Regions from separate parts of the Planococcus plakortidis genome, predicted to be linked through region 1. Evidence: riboswitches for the same ligand, from Rfam matches in the RefSeq annotation. Region 1 holds a riboswitch; the other holds the start of a gene.

Region 1 (8,066 bases):
CCTGCGCCGTCGTTTCACGCGCTTCCGGATGGAACAGCGTCCCTGAGCAAAAATGGAACAGGCTCGCCGATTCGAACGCTTCACCCGCCAGTTCCTCTGCCTTCACTTGCACATCCGGCGTTTCATTATCATAAGAAGCGAAGACACGATCGTTCGTTTCCGTTAAATGAATATAGACGCCGCTGATGCGTTTTTCCGGATGTTTGATGGAATGGGTCAAATCGACACCTTCCGCCCGCAACGCCTGGCAGAAAAAGTCCGAAATCTCATCGTCGCCGGTAACCGTGATGAATGCCGACGGAACCCCGAGGCGGCTGACGCCGGCAGAGACGTTGACGGTGGCGCCTCCGAGATACAGATCGAATAAATCGTTGTTTTTAGTCGTAGCAATATAATCGACAAACGCGTCGCCGTAAGTCAGGACGTGCCTGTTAGATTCCATAATCCTCTCCCTTTCTCCAAAGAACCCTTGTCCGCTGCAGATACTGCCTGCAGTGGCCTGTTGAAATTCACTTTCCCTATTATTTCAACAGAAAACAAGCAGGGCAAGGGAAAAGTTTGAAAAGTACAGAGCAACGGTGTCTTCACATAAAAAAAGCCGGAGAAAAACTCTCCGGCCGGCTTATGCCATTATTCAGCCATCCACTCCGGTTTGCCGAAGCCTTCGAATTGCTCATCGATGACCGCTTCAAATTCTTCCGACTCGACAATCTCCACCAAATCCGCCGCCAGTTCACTGTCTTCATTTTCAGCAGAAACAGCTACGACATTGCGGTACTGGTCCGGCATGTTCTCGAGCGCCAACGCATCAAGTAAGTCCATGTCCGCTGCCAGCGCGAAGTTGCCTGGAACGGCTGCGAGGTCTGTGCCTTCAACAGCGCGCGGCAATTGCCCCGCTTCGATCGGCTGGAACACCAGGTTTTTCGGATTTTCCGTCACATCGCGCTCAGACGCTTGAAGCACTTCCGCTTCCGGGTCGAGTTCAACCAAGCCTTCATCCTGCAGCATCAATAATGCGCGCGCACCGTTGACAGGATCGTTCGGAATCGCGATCGTCGCGCCATCGGATACCGCATCGAGCGAATCGAACTCATTGGAATAGATGCCCATCGGCGCGGTCGGGACCGTAATCAAGGCGCTCAGGTCCATATCATTTTCTGTTTCGAAGTTTTCCAGATAAACCGTATGCTGGAACAAGTTGGCGTCGATTTCTCCGTTGTTCAACGCGTTGTTCGGCTGGATATAATCGCTGAATTCGATCGTTTCGACCGTATAGCCTTTTTCTTCAAGCGCCGGTACGATCGCTGCGTTCAGCATATCGCTATAAGGGCCGGCAGTCGCGCCGAGCTTAATGTCTTTCGACGCTTCGCCGCCTTCTGTCGTTCCTGTGTCCGCTTCTTCTCCGCCGCATGCGGCTAAAGTGAGCGCGCTCGCTGCCAATATCCATGTGAGTTTCTTCATGTTATTCTCCCCTTATCGTTTATCGAGTTTTTTGGCTGTAAAGTCGCCTGCCTGTTGAATCAATTGGACGAGCACGATCAAGATGACGACCGTCACGATCATGATCGTATTATCATATCGGTAATAGCCGAAACGGATCGCCAAATCGCCGATGCCGCCGCCACCGACGACGCCCGCCATCGCGGAATAGGCGATGAGGCTGATGACCGTCAGCGTGATGCCTTGGATCAGGCTCGCCTTTGCTTCCGGCAACAGCACGTCCTTGATGATCATCCAAGGCGTGGCACCGACCGCGATGGCCGCTTCGATGACGCCTTTATCGATATCCCGCAGCGCGGTTTCGACGATGCGCGCGAAAAACGGGATCGCCGCCACCGATAAGGAAACGCTCGCTGCGACCGGCCCGATCGTCGTACCGGTGATCAATTGCGTCAGCGGGATGAGTGCGACCAGCAAAATGATGAACGGAATCGACCGGACAATATTGACGACAAACCCGATGACGGAATTGACCGGCCGGTTTTCCCAGAACAGGCCGCGGTCCGTGACGAACAATAAAATGCCGAGCGGTAAGCCGACAATAAGCGCCACTGCGAGCGAGATGCCGATCATGATCAAGGTCTGGTAGAACGCCACTTGGATTTCCGGCCATAATTCGATGATTCTTTCCCATTCAATTCCCATGATCCATCACCTCCACAATCGCTTCACGCTGCTCCAGATAGTGAAGCGCCTGACTCACATCTGTTTGAGCACCTTTCAGTTCCATCACGAAAATGCCGAGCGGCAATTCCTGTATGTATTCGATCGCCCCGTGCAGGAAATTCCCTTTGACCGGATAGCTTTGCAGCATATCGGAAATAATGCCGTCCCCTGCGACCTCGCCTTTGAACAACACTTTGACGATCGTGCCATCACATTTCTTCAGGATTTCTTCCGGCACATTGAATGACACGACGCTCGAGATGAATTCCTTAGTCAAAGCGGTTTTCGGTTCTGCGAAGATATCGTAGACACGGCCTTCTTCAATGACCTGCCCAGCCTGCATGACCGCCATGCGGTCGCAAATTTCCTTGACGACGTTCATCTCATGCGTAATCAACACGATCGTGATATTGAGCTTGCGGTTGATGTCTTTCAATAAACGCAAGATCGATAAAGTCGTATTCGGGTCGAGTGCGGATGTCGCTTCATCGCACAACAGCACGGCCGGGTCATTGGCAAGTGCGCGGGCGATACCGACGCGCTGCTTTTGCCCGCCGCTCAGCTGTGCCGGATAGACATTGCGTTTGTCCGACAAGCCGACCATTTCCAGCAGTTCATCGACGCGTGGTCCGATTTTCTTGCCCGGTGTGCCTGCTGCGCGAAGGGCGAATGAAATGTTCTCAGCGACCGTCTTTTGGCTGATCAAGTAGAAATGCTGAAAGATCATGCCGATCTTAAGGCGCGCTTTCCGCAAACCGTCGCCACGCAGTTTCGTTAAATCCTGGCCGCCGACTTTCACCGTGCCTGACGTTGGCCGTTCAAGCAAATTGATGCAGCGGATGAGTGAACTTTTCCCGGCGCCGGAATAGCCGACGATGCCGAAAATCTCACCGGTCTTCACTTCCAAAGTGACATCATCGACGCCTTTGACCGTGCCATGTTTCGTTTGATAGGTTTTGCTCAGTTTTTCGATTTGAATCATGCTGTCAACTCCCCCAGGCAAATAAAAAATGCCTCTTTTATCAAAAAGAGACATCGAAAATTAGAATTTCGACTTATCTTTCAGAATGGATTCCATTCTGCAGGACTTGGCACCTTCCCATAAATGGGGGTTGCCGGACGTCATAGGGCCTTACCCTCGGTCTCTCTTGATAAGCATGCGTATTTGGTTGTTTTCAATATTACCTGCAGGGGCAATGGCTTGTCAATGCGATTTTTCAAACTTTTTGTACAATGGGACGCGCCGGTCATCGAATACGGGGATGCGGCCCCGCACTTCATCGACTTCCGAGAGATCGATGTCGGTGTAGCCAATGCCTTGTTCTTGCCCCATGTCCATCCGCACTTCTCCCCACGGCGCGATGACCATCGAATGGCCGCCGAACTCATTTTTCGGGTCGCTGCCGATGCGGTTTGCGGCAATGATGAAGCATTGGTTCTCGATCGCGCGCGCCTGCAGCAGGATGCGCCAATGATCGATACGCGCTGCCGGCCATTCCGCGGGCACGAAGATGGCCTTTGCGCCGTTCAGCGCTTGTGCACGCAGCCATTCCGGAAAGCGGATGTCATAGCAGATAACGCCGCCGAAAGTCTCGCCGCCTATTTCGAACGTGCCGAGCGACTGGCCTTCTTCGAGGTGGATATGCTCATCCATCAAGCCGAAGCGATGCGCTTTGTCGTATTCCGAAACGAGTGCGCCCGTGCTGTCGACCACATACATCGTATTGTAGAAACCGCCCTTTTTCTTCGTGGAGACCGAGCCCCCGACGATATGGACGCGATGCTCTTTGGCGAATCGTTTCAGGAAATCCGCCGTTCGGCCATTGCCGTCCGCCAGTTCATCAAGTTCCGTCAATGCATAGCCGGTGTTCCACATTTCAGGCAGGACGATGAGCTCTGCGCCGTTTTCTGCCGCTTCTTCCAAATAATTTTCCACGCGTTGAAAATTCGTTTCCGGTCCCCCGAAAGCGATATCCATCTGCACACAAGCGATCTTCATGTTCTCTCCCCCTGTAGACAGTTTAGATTAAACTCTATAAGATTTGAGGTAGATGTGCAATTATTTAGAAAATGAGGAGGATTCCATGGACTTTTCAAATCGATTACAAAATCTTCCCGACCAATTTTTCGCCGCGCTTGTCGCAAAAGTTGCAAAAGCGGTCGACGAAGGGCGAGACGTCATCAACCTGGGCCAGGGAAACCCTGATCAGCCAACACCGCCGCATATCGTCACAGCCTTGCAAGAGGCAGTGGCGGACCCGAAAACGCATCGCTATTCGCCGTTTCGGGGACTCGGCACATTGCGTAAAGCGGCCGCGGATTTCTACAAACGGGAATACGGCGTCGATATCGATCCGGATCTTGAAGTCGCCATTCTTTCCGGCACGAAAATCGGCTTTGTCGAATTGCCGATTGCGTTGCTGAATCCAGGTGATTCCCTGTTACTGCCAGATCCCGGCTATCCGGATTATCTGTCCGGCGCACCGCTCGCCGACATCGAAATCGATTTGATGAAGCTCGAGCAGGACAAGGGCTATTTGCCGAACTTTGACGATGTGTCGGAGTCGGTTCGAGAGCGTGCCAAACTCCTGTATTTGAATTACCCGAACAACCCGACCGGCGCTACGGCCGACCAGTCATTCTTTGACGAGACCGTACAGTTCGCCAAAGACAACGACATTGCGGTCGTGCATGATTTCGCTTACGGGGGCATCGGTTTCGACGGCCAGAAACCGGTCAGCTTCCTGCAATCCGACGGCGCGAAAGATGTCGGCATCGAAATGTATACCCTATCGAAAACCTATAATATGGCGGGGTGGCGCATCGGGTTTGCAGTCGGCAATTCCAAGATGATCGAAGCCTTGAATTTGATCCAGGACCATTTGTTTGCCGGCATCTTCCCTGCGGTCCAGCTTGCCGCGGCTGAAGCACTCAGCGCAAGCCAAGCATGCGTCGACGGCCTTGTTGGGCTATATGAAAAGAGACGCCACGTATTGGTCGAGGAATGCCGCCGGATCGGCTGGGACGTGGAAGCGCCTAAGGGGTCGTTCTTTGCCTGGCTGCCCGTTCCGGAAGGCTTCACGAGCGTCGGTTTCTCCGATTACCTGCTGGAGAAAGCGGATATCGCTGTCGCCGCGGGAAGCGGATTCGGCTCGGGAGGCGAAGGCTTCGTCCGCGTCGGCCTATTGGTCGATGAACAGCGCATCAAAGAAGCACTTGAACGAATCGAGAAATTGGGCATTTTCACTAAATAGGCATAAAAAAAGAAGGCGCAATGCCTTCTTTTTTATTTTGTATTAACGACCATTTCCATGTCCCAATACAGGTCGGAACTGAAGCGGTCGTCTTGATGCACTTGGGCAGCCAGTACATTCTCTCCGTCTTTCAGATGGGAAAGCGCCTCTTTATCCAAGTAGATTCGCTCGATCCGGTCTTCACTGCCGAGGTCTTGATCGCTCACCGCTTCCTGGTAATCTTCAAAACCGAATTCGCCTGTTTCCGGCATATTGAAACGCATGATCTCTTCTCCGTTCAAATACAGGATGACCGCATCATCGACGCCGAACTCCACATAGCCGAGATCGCCTATTTCTTTCACATCCTCCACTTCGAATGCCGCCCTGAAATACGTCAAGGCGATTTTTTCGGTCTCATCCCCGCCAAATCCGACAAGCGTTTCCACAGGGCCAAATTCCGGCCGTTCCTCATCTTCCGGGAAGCCGAGCGGGCCAGCGCCCCGTGACCACTTGCTGTCATCAAAATCGGCTTTAACCCAGTCTTTTTTCTGGTCACTGCCATCATCCAAATACCGCCATTCACTGCCCGCATCGAGCAGCCCGATTTCTTCATGTTCCACCAATTCGAATTCAACCGCATTGCTTTCCCACACTGTATCGCCATCTTCCACTTCTGCATATACTTCCACTTTGCCAGGTTTTGCATCTTCCGCCGCCTCGATTTTTCCGTCTTTGATCCGGATGTCATCCCGGCTCGTTCGATAGGTCACCGATTCAGGCGAAATATCGTATTGGCCGCCTTCTTCGTTTTCGCCTGTAATCTTCAATTCCGTTTCAGGATAGAAGGAATTCTCTTCCGTGGCCAGGACGGTGCTGTTTGCTTCAAGTTCCACTTTTTCAAGCGCTGGCACGACCGTTTCGATGGATGGGTCTTTGATGATTTCGTATTCATCGACCAACTCTTCCGTATCGGTTCGGTAGGTCTCAAAGCGCAAACGCGTCGGCTCCACTTGGATATTCATATAAGTCGGCACGCCCCATTGTTCGCGTACCGCCGAATACGGTTCGCGTTCTGTCTGCATGCCATAGAATTTACTGCCGCTCGCTGTGTTCCCGGTAATATAGACGGTGCCTTCCGGATTGACTGGCACCTCGCCTTGCATCATATGATTTTTTAACGGCTGGAAATTTTCCATCTGATAAGTTCTTACATAGGAATGGTCATGCCCCATCAATACCGCATCAAAGCCGAGTTCGTCGATTGTCGGCACAAGCTGGTCTCGCAAGTTCAACACTACTTCACTTTGCGAATGTGCAGCAGCGCTGTAGATCGAATGATGGAAAACAAGGATTTTCCATTTCCACTCGCGCCCGGCCGTGGCTTCAACCGTTTCTTCCATGAACTGTATATGCTCTTCCGGATTCTGGCTATTGGAATTCAGATTCATGAACAAAGTGTCCCCGTAAGAGAAATAATAATCGCCGCCGGAATTATCGTAATTGCCGAGTTCCCAGTTTTCATTTGGCACATTGAAATGATAGGCATAATGATAGGTATCGTCATGGTTTCCGATGGTGGTCGCCGTCGGATAATTGCGCAACGGTTCAGGAGCGAAATAAGCTGCATATTCTTTTTCTGAATAACGAGCATCGACTTGATCGCCCGCAGATAAGATGAAACTGGCGTCTGGGCTGCGATCGATCGCTTGGCGCAAAGTGCGCTCCCATCCTTTTTGATCTTCCGCGATATCGCCAGATGCCCCGATCTGCGGATCAGCGACCATCACAAATTCATAAGACGAAGGATCCTGTGTCTTAAAATGAAAAGCTTGTGTCCAATTGCCTTGGCCGTCCCCCAACCGGTACAGATAATCCGTTTCATTTTCGAGCTGGGTGATCACTGCTTCGTGCGCAGAGTAGCCGTAAGTGGCATTTTTCAACGAGGCATCGACGGTCACCGCCGCATTTTCCGGAAAATCTTCCGTACCCGAAGACACTTTTGCGTATTGTACCTGCCCAGCACGCGCCGTGCTCGGCGAATACCAGGAAAAGTTCCTCTCCGACTCATCGCTCCCAGGTGCGAAGGCGATATGGGACGCAGGATAGGAATCATCGGTTTGACTTCCTAAAAAGTCCCTGTCCATGAACAGCAGCGAATTGGCAAGATGTGATCGAAACGCCTGGCGCTGCCCTTCCATTAAGTTTGCCGCACTGATTTCCAGGGCCCCATCCGCGGCAGACGCTTGTTCCTCATGCAATTGAAGAACCGTGCCACCCGCAATCACCGCTATCAGCAAATACCGTCCCGCATTCCGCCATATTGCTTTCATTTCCCCACCCCTTCGTAAACAATCCGATCCATTATTTTTCAAATATTCAGTAATTAAATTTTATCATAATTCAATTGAACTAAAAAGAAATAAAATGTGAATATTTAGAACTAATTAAAAGGAATTGAAATTCTTTCTTCATATCCAAATCCATCCCTTCAGCAATGCTTCAGCCTTCACATAAAATAAAATCACAGCCAATGAAAAAAGCTTTTCCTGAAGAGCGCATGCCCATCAGCAAAAGCTTTAGCTGTAGATCTACCTTTCATTCCACGAAGCCGAACTGCCTCAAAGGAGCGAAGCGGAATTTCACTTCACCGATCACATCTTGTTC
Region 2 (8,066 bases), 1.0 Mb from region 1:
TTTTTTCCTTACGGCTGGTTTCTCTGGAGCAGCATCAGCAACAAAACCGGCATGGTGGAGACCTATCGCTGGAAAAAACCGATGGCTGTGCTGATTGGGCTGATCCTGATCAGCGCCGTGCTCAATTATGTTTATTCCGAGGCGTATAATCTCGCATTTTTCCAGAGCGGATTTGAATTGACGGTCGGACTGATCGTCGCCGGCGCCTTCCTAGTGATTTTCTCGATCATCAATATCATTGCCGGCATCGTCTATAGAGGGGCACCGAAATCGTTTTACAACCCGAAAGTCGTATGGGGCTTCACAGCGGTCCTTTGCACGACGATGCTGTTTTTCATCGTCTGGGTCTACCCTTTAGCGGAAAAGGCATCGTATATTGTCCGGCTCGATTCCGCGATTGCGGCTGCGGATGAAAAGCAAGACGGCGAGGAAATCACGATCGTCTTCATGAGCTCCGAAAAGCAATGCGTCCGCCGCCGCACCGAAAACTGCAACTCGAGCGATTACCAAAACGCGTTCTTCGTCAAAAACAATCTGGATGAAACGAAACAAGTGCAAGTGCAAATCCGTGCGCTCGACCGCCAGCAAAATGAACTGAAATCTGTGGAGTCCAAAATCATGAGGCTTGAAGCCGGCGAATTGAAATTGGTCGAGACCGAGGAAACGTCCGATAAAGAGAGCATCTGGAGCCGCTCGTCGTTCGAAACGGAATACCAAACCCGCTTCTACCAGTCCATCTACCGATATCGTGACGCCAATTAAAAAAATCCCTTTCCGCCGTAACGGCGGGGAGGGATTCTTGCTTTATGATTCTGAACTTGAGCTTCCTGCGCCGCTCGCAGCGAATTGGAATTCATCCAGCAACGCGCGCACTTCATCGGTCGATTCAGTGTGCATCAAATCGTTGCGGAGTTCACCCGCACCACGTACGCCGCGCACGTAAATCTTGAAAAAACGGCGCAACGGCTTGAACGCGATCGGCTCGGTTTCCGTCGAGTATTTATCGTGGAGGTCCAAGTGCAGGCGCAACAAGTCGAACAATTCCTGTGTGCTATGCTCTTTCGGCTCCTCCTCGAACGCGAACGGGTTATGGAAAATCCCGCGCCCGATCATGACGCCGTCGATGCCATATTTATCCGCCAGTTCCTGGCCGGTCTTGCGGTCCGGAATGTCGCCGTTGATCGTCAGCAACGTATCCGGCGCGATCTCATCGCGCAATGCCTTGATCTCAGGGATCAACTCCCAATGCGCAGGCACGGCGCTCATTTCCTTTTTCGTCCGCAAATGGATCGACAAATTGGCGATGTCCTGTTCCAGGACATGTGTCAGCCAGCCACGCCATTCGTCGACACTCGTATAGCCGAGGCGCGTCTTGACGCTGACGGGCAATCCGCCCATTTTCGCGGCCTGGATGATTTCCGCTGCGTTATCGGGATAATTGATCAAGCCGCTGCCTTTTCCTTTGGCCGCAACGTTCGGGACCGGGCAGCCCATATTGATGTCGACGCCTTTAAAGCCCTGCGCCGCCATGCCGATGCTCATGTCGCGGAAATGCTCGGGCTTGTTGCCCCAGATATGGGCGACGATCGGCTGCTCGTCTTCCGTGAACGTCAAACGCCCGCGCACGCTGTGGATGCCTTCCGGATGGCAATAGCTTTCCGTATTCGTAAATTCCGTGAAATACACATCAGGGCTCGCCGCTGCCGCCACGACATGGCGAAACACCACATTCGTCACATCTTCCATCGGCGCCAATACAAAAAACGGCTTCGGCAAGTCACGCCAAAAATTCTCTTTCATAACTCAATTCCAATCCTTTCCTTACGGGATGAAGCATTCCTTCATCCAAAAATTCACTGTCATCTATAATGGGAACCCAAAAATGTCCAACTTCTCAACATGCTCTTCTTTTCTTAACCTTATACAGTTTACACGATTCGCGTGCCCATGGAAAGTGGGCTGTTTTCGTCCTCAAAAAAACCCCAGGACCGCAGTCCAGGGGTTTCTGATGATTCTCTAAATTTTCAATAACTGACCCAGCTCAAGCCGGTCGTGCCTTCGCCGGCATGGACGCCGACACAGACGCTCAACGGGATGACTTCCACTTTCAGCCCAGAAAACTCTTTCATTAATTCGTTTTTCCATGCTTCGGCACCGGCTTCGTTATTGCAATGGATGACCGCCACTTCCGGCACCATGCCCGTCTCCATATCCGCACGCAAGGCTGAATTGACGCTTTCCTTGGCGCGCTTGTTTGAACGGACTTTCTCCTTCATGACCGTGATTCCGTCCACGAACGTGATGACCACTTTGATGTTCAGGATATTGCTGAGGAATGCCTGCGTCCCTGATACACGCCCGCTTTTGTGCAATTGGTTCAAACTCGACGGAATGAACGACAGATGCGATTTGGCGGCTAATTGATTAATGGTCTCCACGACTTCTTCCGGTTCTTTCCCGGCTGCGAACAATTCATTGCCGATCTCGATCATTTTCCCCATCGGGAATGAACCGATTTTCGAGTCGACCGGGTACACCTTGAAATCCGCCATTTCGGCAGCTGATAGCGCGCTATTGTAAGTACCGGACAATCCGCTCGACAAATGGAGCGCCACCGCCAAATCATAACCTTCGGACTGCAATTGTTCGTATAAGGCCGTCATCTCGCCGATGGCCGGCTGTGATGTTTTCGGCGATACTTTCGCCGCCTTTAATTTATCGTAAAATTCTCCTTGTGTCAGGTCGATCGACTCACGGTACGACCCATCCTCAAACACGACACTAAGGGGCAACACATAGACATGATGCCGTTGGATGAATGCATCATCCAATTGCGCTGCTGTATCCGTAATCCATGCGATTTTTTTCATTCTAAAAATTCCCCTCTAGATGCAAATTCCATATCGGAAGCAGTTGTCTGCTGTAGTTAACGTACAGGGGGTTCTGCCGTGGTGGCTAGTGACAGATGTCATATTAGGAGGATTTAATGTAAGCGCCGACATAATTTGCACTTATATTCGTTATATCTTTCCAATTATAAAAAGAAAAAGCCGCCGATCCCAAGGAATCCGCGGCTCTATCTTATTTGACCGGTTGTTTTGATTTCGCGTTGCCGATCGCAAAATCCGCAAGCGAGGGAATGAGCATATCTTCCATCGGCGGGTTGTGGAGTCCTGCCCGCACATCGCGGTAATAGCGCTGCAACGGCGATTTTTCCGACAGGCTGTGTGCACCCGCCACCCGCATCGCCAAATCCACGATGTCGACAGCTGAATTCGTCACTGCGACTTTCACGGCCCCGAGTTCCGCAGCCATCTGCGAGCGCTGTTCTTCGTCCGATTCGTCCCATTGTTTCGCCACGGAATAAAGAAAATGCCGCGCCCGCTGCAATTCCAATTCTATTTGGCCGATCTTCTGTTTCACGTTCGGCAACTCGATGATCGGCCCGTTCAAACTGTTCGGCGAATAATCTTGCGCAAAACGAATCGCGTAATCCTGCGCAGCCTGAGCGATTCCGAGATAACACGCCGGAATATGCAAAAGCCATCCGGCCGGCTGCTTTTTACCGGGCACACTGATCTCGACCAACGCCGATTCCTCGACTCGGACATTCGTCAACACCAAATCATGGCTTCCCGTGCCGGTCATCGCCACACTATCCCATGTTTCGTCGATCGCTATACCGCCAGCCGACCGCGGCACGAGGAAATAACCCACTTCCCCGGTCTCTTCAATCACAGCAGTCACATTGAAATAATCCAGCACCGGCGCCATCGATGTGAACGACTTGCGCCCATCGATGACCCACGAACCGCCCACTTTTCTCGCTGTGGTCGACGGCTTGCCGCCCCTCGTCGGGCTTCCGGTCTGCTTTTCCGTCGCGCAATTATTGATCAAGGCGCCGCGCGCTTTAATGTCGTCAAATAAAGTCTCGAGCACGGCTTCATCCCATTTATTCGTTTCTCCCAAGTCTTGAACAATGCCCATATGCCAGCCAATCGACAGACCCGTCGACCCGTCCGCGCGGCTGATCGCTTCCTGATAGCGCAGCATTTCAACTAAGGAAATGCCCGCTCCGCCGTACTGTTTCGGAATCGTCAGAGCCGGATAATTGATCGCCTTCAGCTCATTGAAATTCTCAAACGGGAATTTCCGCTCCAGATCGTTTTGCGCAGCCCGCTCCGTGAACGGCGCCACCGTCTCATTCAATATGTCCATGCGTTCTTCGAATGTTTTCGCTTTTGTGATATCCATCAGTCTTCACCTTTCTTCTATCTATTGCGTCCATTCCTCCGTCAAAATAAAGCCGTCGTACTGCTCGTTCGACTCGATGTATTCCTGGAATTCCTCGGATTCATAAGCTTCCTTCAAATCTTTCGCCCACTCAGTATCCGCATTTTCTTCCTCAATCGTCACCACAATCCGGTGCTGTTCCGGCGTGTTCTCGATTTTCAAGGCGTCGGTAATCTTGCGGTCCGGCGCATTGGCGATGTAGTTGCCGTTGACGACGCCGAAGTCGATATCCTGAAGCGACACCAAAATCTGCGCTGGGTCCAATACTTTCAAGTCCAGATCGTAATCCGCATTTTCCACTGCGTTCAAATTAAAATCCGTCACGCCTGCATCGTCTGACACCGTCACCCACCCGAGTTCCTCCAAGATGCGCACTGCGCGTTCCTGGTTGACCGGATCGTTCGGCAAACCGACAGTCGAGCCGTCTTGCACTTCATCGAGCGATTGATGATTCACCGAATACAAGCCTTGAGGCGCGCTCGGCACAAACGCGATGCCCGTCATGTCCATGCCGAGTTCGTCGTTGATCCCTTCCATATACGCCGTGCTCTGGAAAATGCTCGCATCGATCGAGCCTTCCTGCATCGCCGGATTCAACTGCATGTTCTGGGAAAACGTCGTCGTATCCACTTTATACCCTTTCTCCTCCAAAATAGGCAAGATCCCTTCCTTGAATTGCTGCTCATACGTCCCGACGCCAAAGCCGACACGCACCTCTTTCTTATCATCTCCTGAAGCCTCCCCACTATCGCCGCATCCAGCCAATAACAACGCACTTGAAATCCCGATCATGCCAACCCAACGCTTGTTCATCTGCCATCTCTCCTTGGTCTTTTTTATTTTGAATGAAATGCTATCAACTTCGGCCCAATAGAAAAAGCCCCTCTTCATAAAAAAGAAGAGTGGCTCACCGTCCGGCTCTTCTCATCTCTCAAGCGCTTGCGCACCTGCTGGATTTGGCACAGTTTCAAATTGGAATCCAATCTGTTCCGCTGCCGAAGCTTCAAAGGGCCAGTCCCTCCACTTCTCTGGATAAGAAATTATGTACTCGGGATAATGCCGAGTAATTTAATATGATTAATACAATAGCAGAGCTTTGATTTTATGGCAATAGAGGATTTCGAAATCATTTCATCAGAATACTCCTCACCACTAAAGTAGAAAAGAGTATTTTCACGTACTGCTCCTTGCTAAGATAATCTGTATGTTTCTTTGCCGGCAGGAAAATAGTGTATAATCTTCATTTAAGAACTCTTATAATTCCAAGTACTCCAAGAAATCCTTAGTTTATAAATTGCTGTCTCTTCCACTTTAAGAGCCAGCATTCTTTCATGAGAGTTTCATTGTTTCTGTACACTTGCTATCTATTCATTTCAATGGAGGGATTTACATGAAGTACACGGTTATCACAGGCGCCAGCTCAGGAATCGGATATGAAGCGGCCATGGCTTTCGCAGCACGCGGCAAAAACCTGATTCTTGTAGCAAGAAGGGAAGCTGAACTCAATAAGCTTAAGGAGAACATCCAAGACATGAACGCCGATCTCGACGTCGTCATCAACCCCACCGACCTATCCGACAGCGAGCAAGTCCACGCGCTGTACGAAAGCCTGAAAGAATACGACATCGAAACCTTTGTGAACAACGCCGGCTTCGGAAACAGTGCAACTATTGCTGAACAAGATGTACATAAAACGGAAAAGATGCTTCGCGTAAATATAGAAGCACTCACAACCCTCTCCACTCTTTATGCACATGACTATGCTGATCAAGAAGGGGCGCAGCTCATCAACGTATCCTCTGACCTAGGTTACCGACTCGTGCCAAATGCCGTTACATACGCTGCGACTAAGTTTTACGTGAGCGCATTTACAGAAGGCCTGGCCCAGGAACTGCAGGATAACGGCGCACTCATGAAAGTAAAAATACTCGCGCCATCCATGACAGAAACCGAATTCGTGAAAACGGCGCGGGAGCTTGATGACTTCAGCTATAGCGACAATGTGCAGAAGTTCCACACCGCAAAAGAGATGGCACAGTTTATGCTGGAGCTTTACGATAGCGAAAAAGTCCTCGGGAAGGTCAACAGTGACACCTATGAGTTCGAGTTGATGGATCCGGTTTTCCAGTACACTTCTAGGAAGTAGGATCCCTATCGTTCCAATATCAAAAAAATCCCCTTTCACATGAAGTGAAAGGGGATTTTTCCAGATGGGCTAATGATTACATCATGCCGCCCATGCCGCCCATATCAGGCATGCCGCCGCCAGCTGGTGCTGCTGGTTCCGGCAGATCTGCTACGACTGCTTCAGTTGTCAGGAACATAGCTGCAACGGATGCTGCGTTTTGCAGTGCAGAACGCGTCACTTTCGTTGGGTCTACGATGCCTTGGTCAAGCATGTTGACCCATTCGCCTGTTGCTGCGTTGTAGCCGATGCCGACTTCTTCCGTTTTCAGGCGGTGAACGATGATTGAACCTTCAAGGCCAGCGTTCGTAGCGATTTGACGAACCGGCTCTTCAAGTGCGCGAAGCACGATGTTCACGCCTGTCGCAACGTCGCCTTCTTGCTCAGTCGCCACTTGCGCCACTTGGTTATAGACATTGATAAGCGCTGTACCGCCGCCTGCCACGATGCCTTCTTCAACCGCTGCGCGTGTTGCGTTCAATGCGTCTTCGATGCGCAGTTTACGTTCTTTGAGTTCTGTTTCAGTTGCTGCGCCGACTTTGATGACTGCTACGCCGCCAGCGAGTTTCGCTAGGCGCTCCTGCAGTTTTTCGCGGTCGAATTCAGAAGTCGTTTCTTCCAATTGGCTGCGGATTTGCGCCACGCGTGCGATGATTTTCTCGGAGTCGCCATTGCCTTCAACGATCGTCGTGTTGTCTTTAGAGACGACGACTTTCGCTGCGCGTCCAAGTTGTGCGATGTTAGTGGATTTCAGGTCAAGGCCGAGGTCTTCTGTAATCACTTCAGCGCCAGTGAGTGCAGCAATGTCTTCGAGCATCGCTTTTCTGCGGTCGCCGAATCCAGGAGCTTTAACAGCCACTGCGTTGAATGTGCCGCGCAATTTGTTCACGACAAGTGTTGCCAACGCTTCGCCTTCAACATCTTCAGAGATGATGAGGAGCGGTTTGCTTTGCTGGACGACTTGCTCAAGCACTGGAAGGATTTCCTGGATGTTGCCGATTTTCTTGTCAGTGACAAGGATAAACGGGTTTTCAAGAACCGCTTCCATTTTATCGGAATCTGTCACCATGTATGGAGACTGGTAGCCGCGGTCGAATTGCATCCCTTCTACGACATCAAGTTCCGTCGTGAAGCCGCGTGATTCTTCCAATGTGATGACGCCATCGTTGCCGACGCGCTCCATTGCTTCCGCGATCAATTTGCCGACTTCCTCGTCGCCTGAAGAAATCGCCGCTACTTGCGCGATCGATTCTTTGCCTTCGATTTGCTGGGAAATGGATTGCAATCCAGTAACCGCATTTTCCACAGCCAGTTCGATGCCGCGACGTATTCCTACAGGGTTGGCGCCAGCTGTAACATTCTTCAAGCCTTCACGGATCATTGCTTGTGCAAGAACCGTTGCAGTTGTCGTACCGTCACCAGCGATATCGTTTGTTTTGGAAGCCACTTCCGCCACAAGTTTTGCGCCCATGTTTTCAAATGCGTTTTCAAGTTCGATTTCTTTGGCGATCGTTACGCCGTCGTTTGTGATAAGCGGCGTGCCGAATTTCTTCTCAAGCACAACGTTGCGCCCTTTTGGCCCAAGCGT

The links. Region 1 has a riboswitch for S-adenosylmethionine ahead of BBI15_RS13995 (methionine ABC transporter ATP-binding protein). Riboswitches for the same ligand answer to the same signal wherever they lie in the genome.
Region 2: it holds a riboswitch for S-adenosylmethionine, as region 1 does, so the genes downstream of both, BBI15_RS03045 (MetQ/NlpA family ABC transporter substrate-binding protein) here and BBI15_RS13995 (methionine ABC transporter ATP-binding protein) in region 1, are expected to answer to the same signal.

Annotation. Positions count from the first base shown of each region.
Region 1 is NZ_CP016539.2:2,792,372-2,800,437, forward strand. Features, by position in the region: gene BBI15_RS13980 (carbohydrate kinase family protein) at 1-442, opposite strand, end outside; gene BBI15_RS13985 (MetQ/NlpA family ABC transporter substrate-binding protein) at 631-1,461, opposite strand; gene BBI15_RS13990 (methionine ABC transporter permease) at 1,474-2,145, opposite strand; gene BBI15_RS13995 (methionine ABC transporter ATP-binding protein) at 2,135-3,148, opposite strand; SAM riboswitch class I at 3,219-3,324, opposite strand; gene BBI15_RS14000 (carbon-nitrogen family hydrolase) at 3,371-4,165, opposite strand; gene BBI15_RS14005 (pyridoxal phosphate-dependent aminotransferase) at 4,251-5,420, shown strand; gene BBI15_RS14010 (purple acid phosphatase family protein) at 5,453-7,732, opposite strand; gene lepB (signal peptidase I) at 7,998-8,066, opposite strand, start outside.
Region 2 is NZ_CP016539.2:571,333-579,398, reverse strand. Features, by position in the region: gene BBI15_RS03065 (hypothetical protein) at 1-762, shown strand, start outside; gene BBI15_RS03060 (tRNA dihydrouridine synthase) at 805-1,800, opposite strand; gene BBI15_RS03055 (DegV family protein) at 2,025-2,870, opposite strand; gene BBI15_RS03050 (acyl-CoA dehydrogenase family protein) at 3,082-4,254, opposite strand; gene BBI15_RS03045 (MetQ/NlpA family ABC transporter substrate-binding protein) at 4,276-5,106, opposite strand; SAM riboswitch class I at 5,215-5,332, opposite strand; gene BBI15_RS03040 (SDR family NAD(P)-dependent oxidoreductase) at 5,684-6,439, shown strand; gene groL (chaperonin GroEL) at 6,516-8,066, opposite strand, start outside.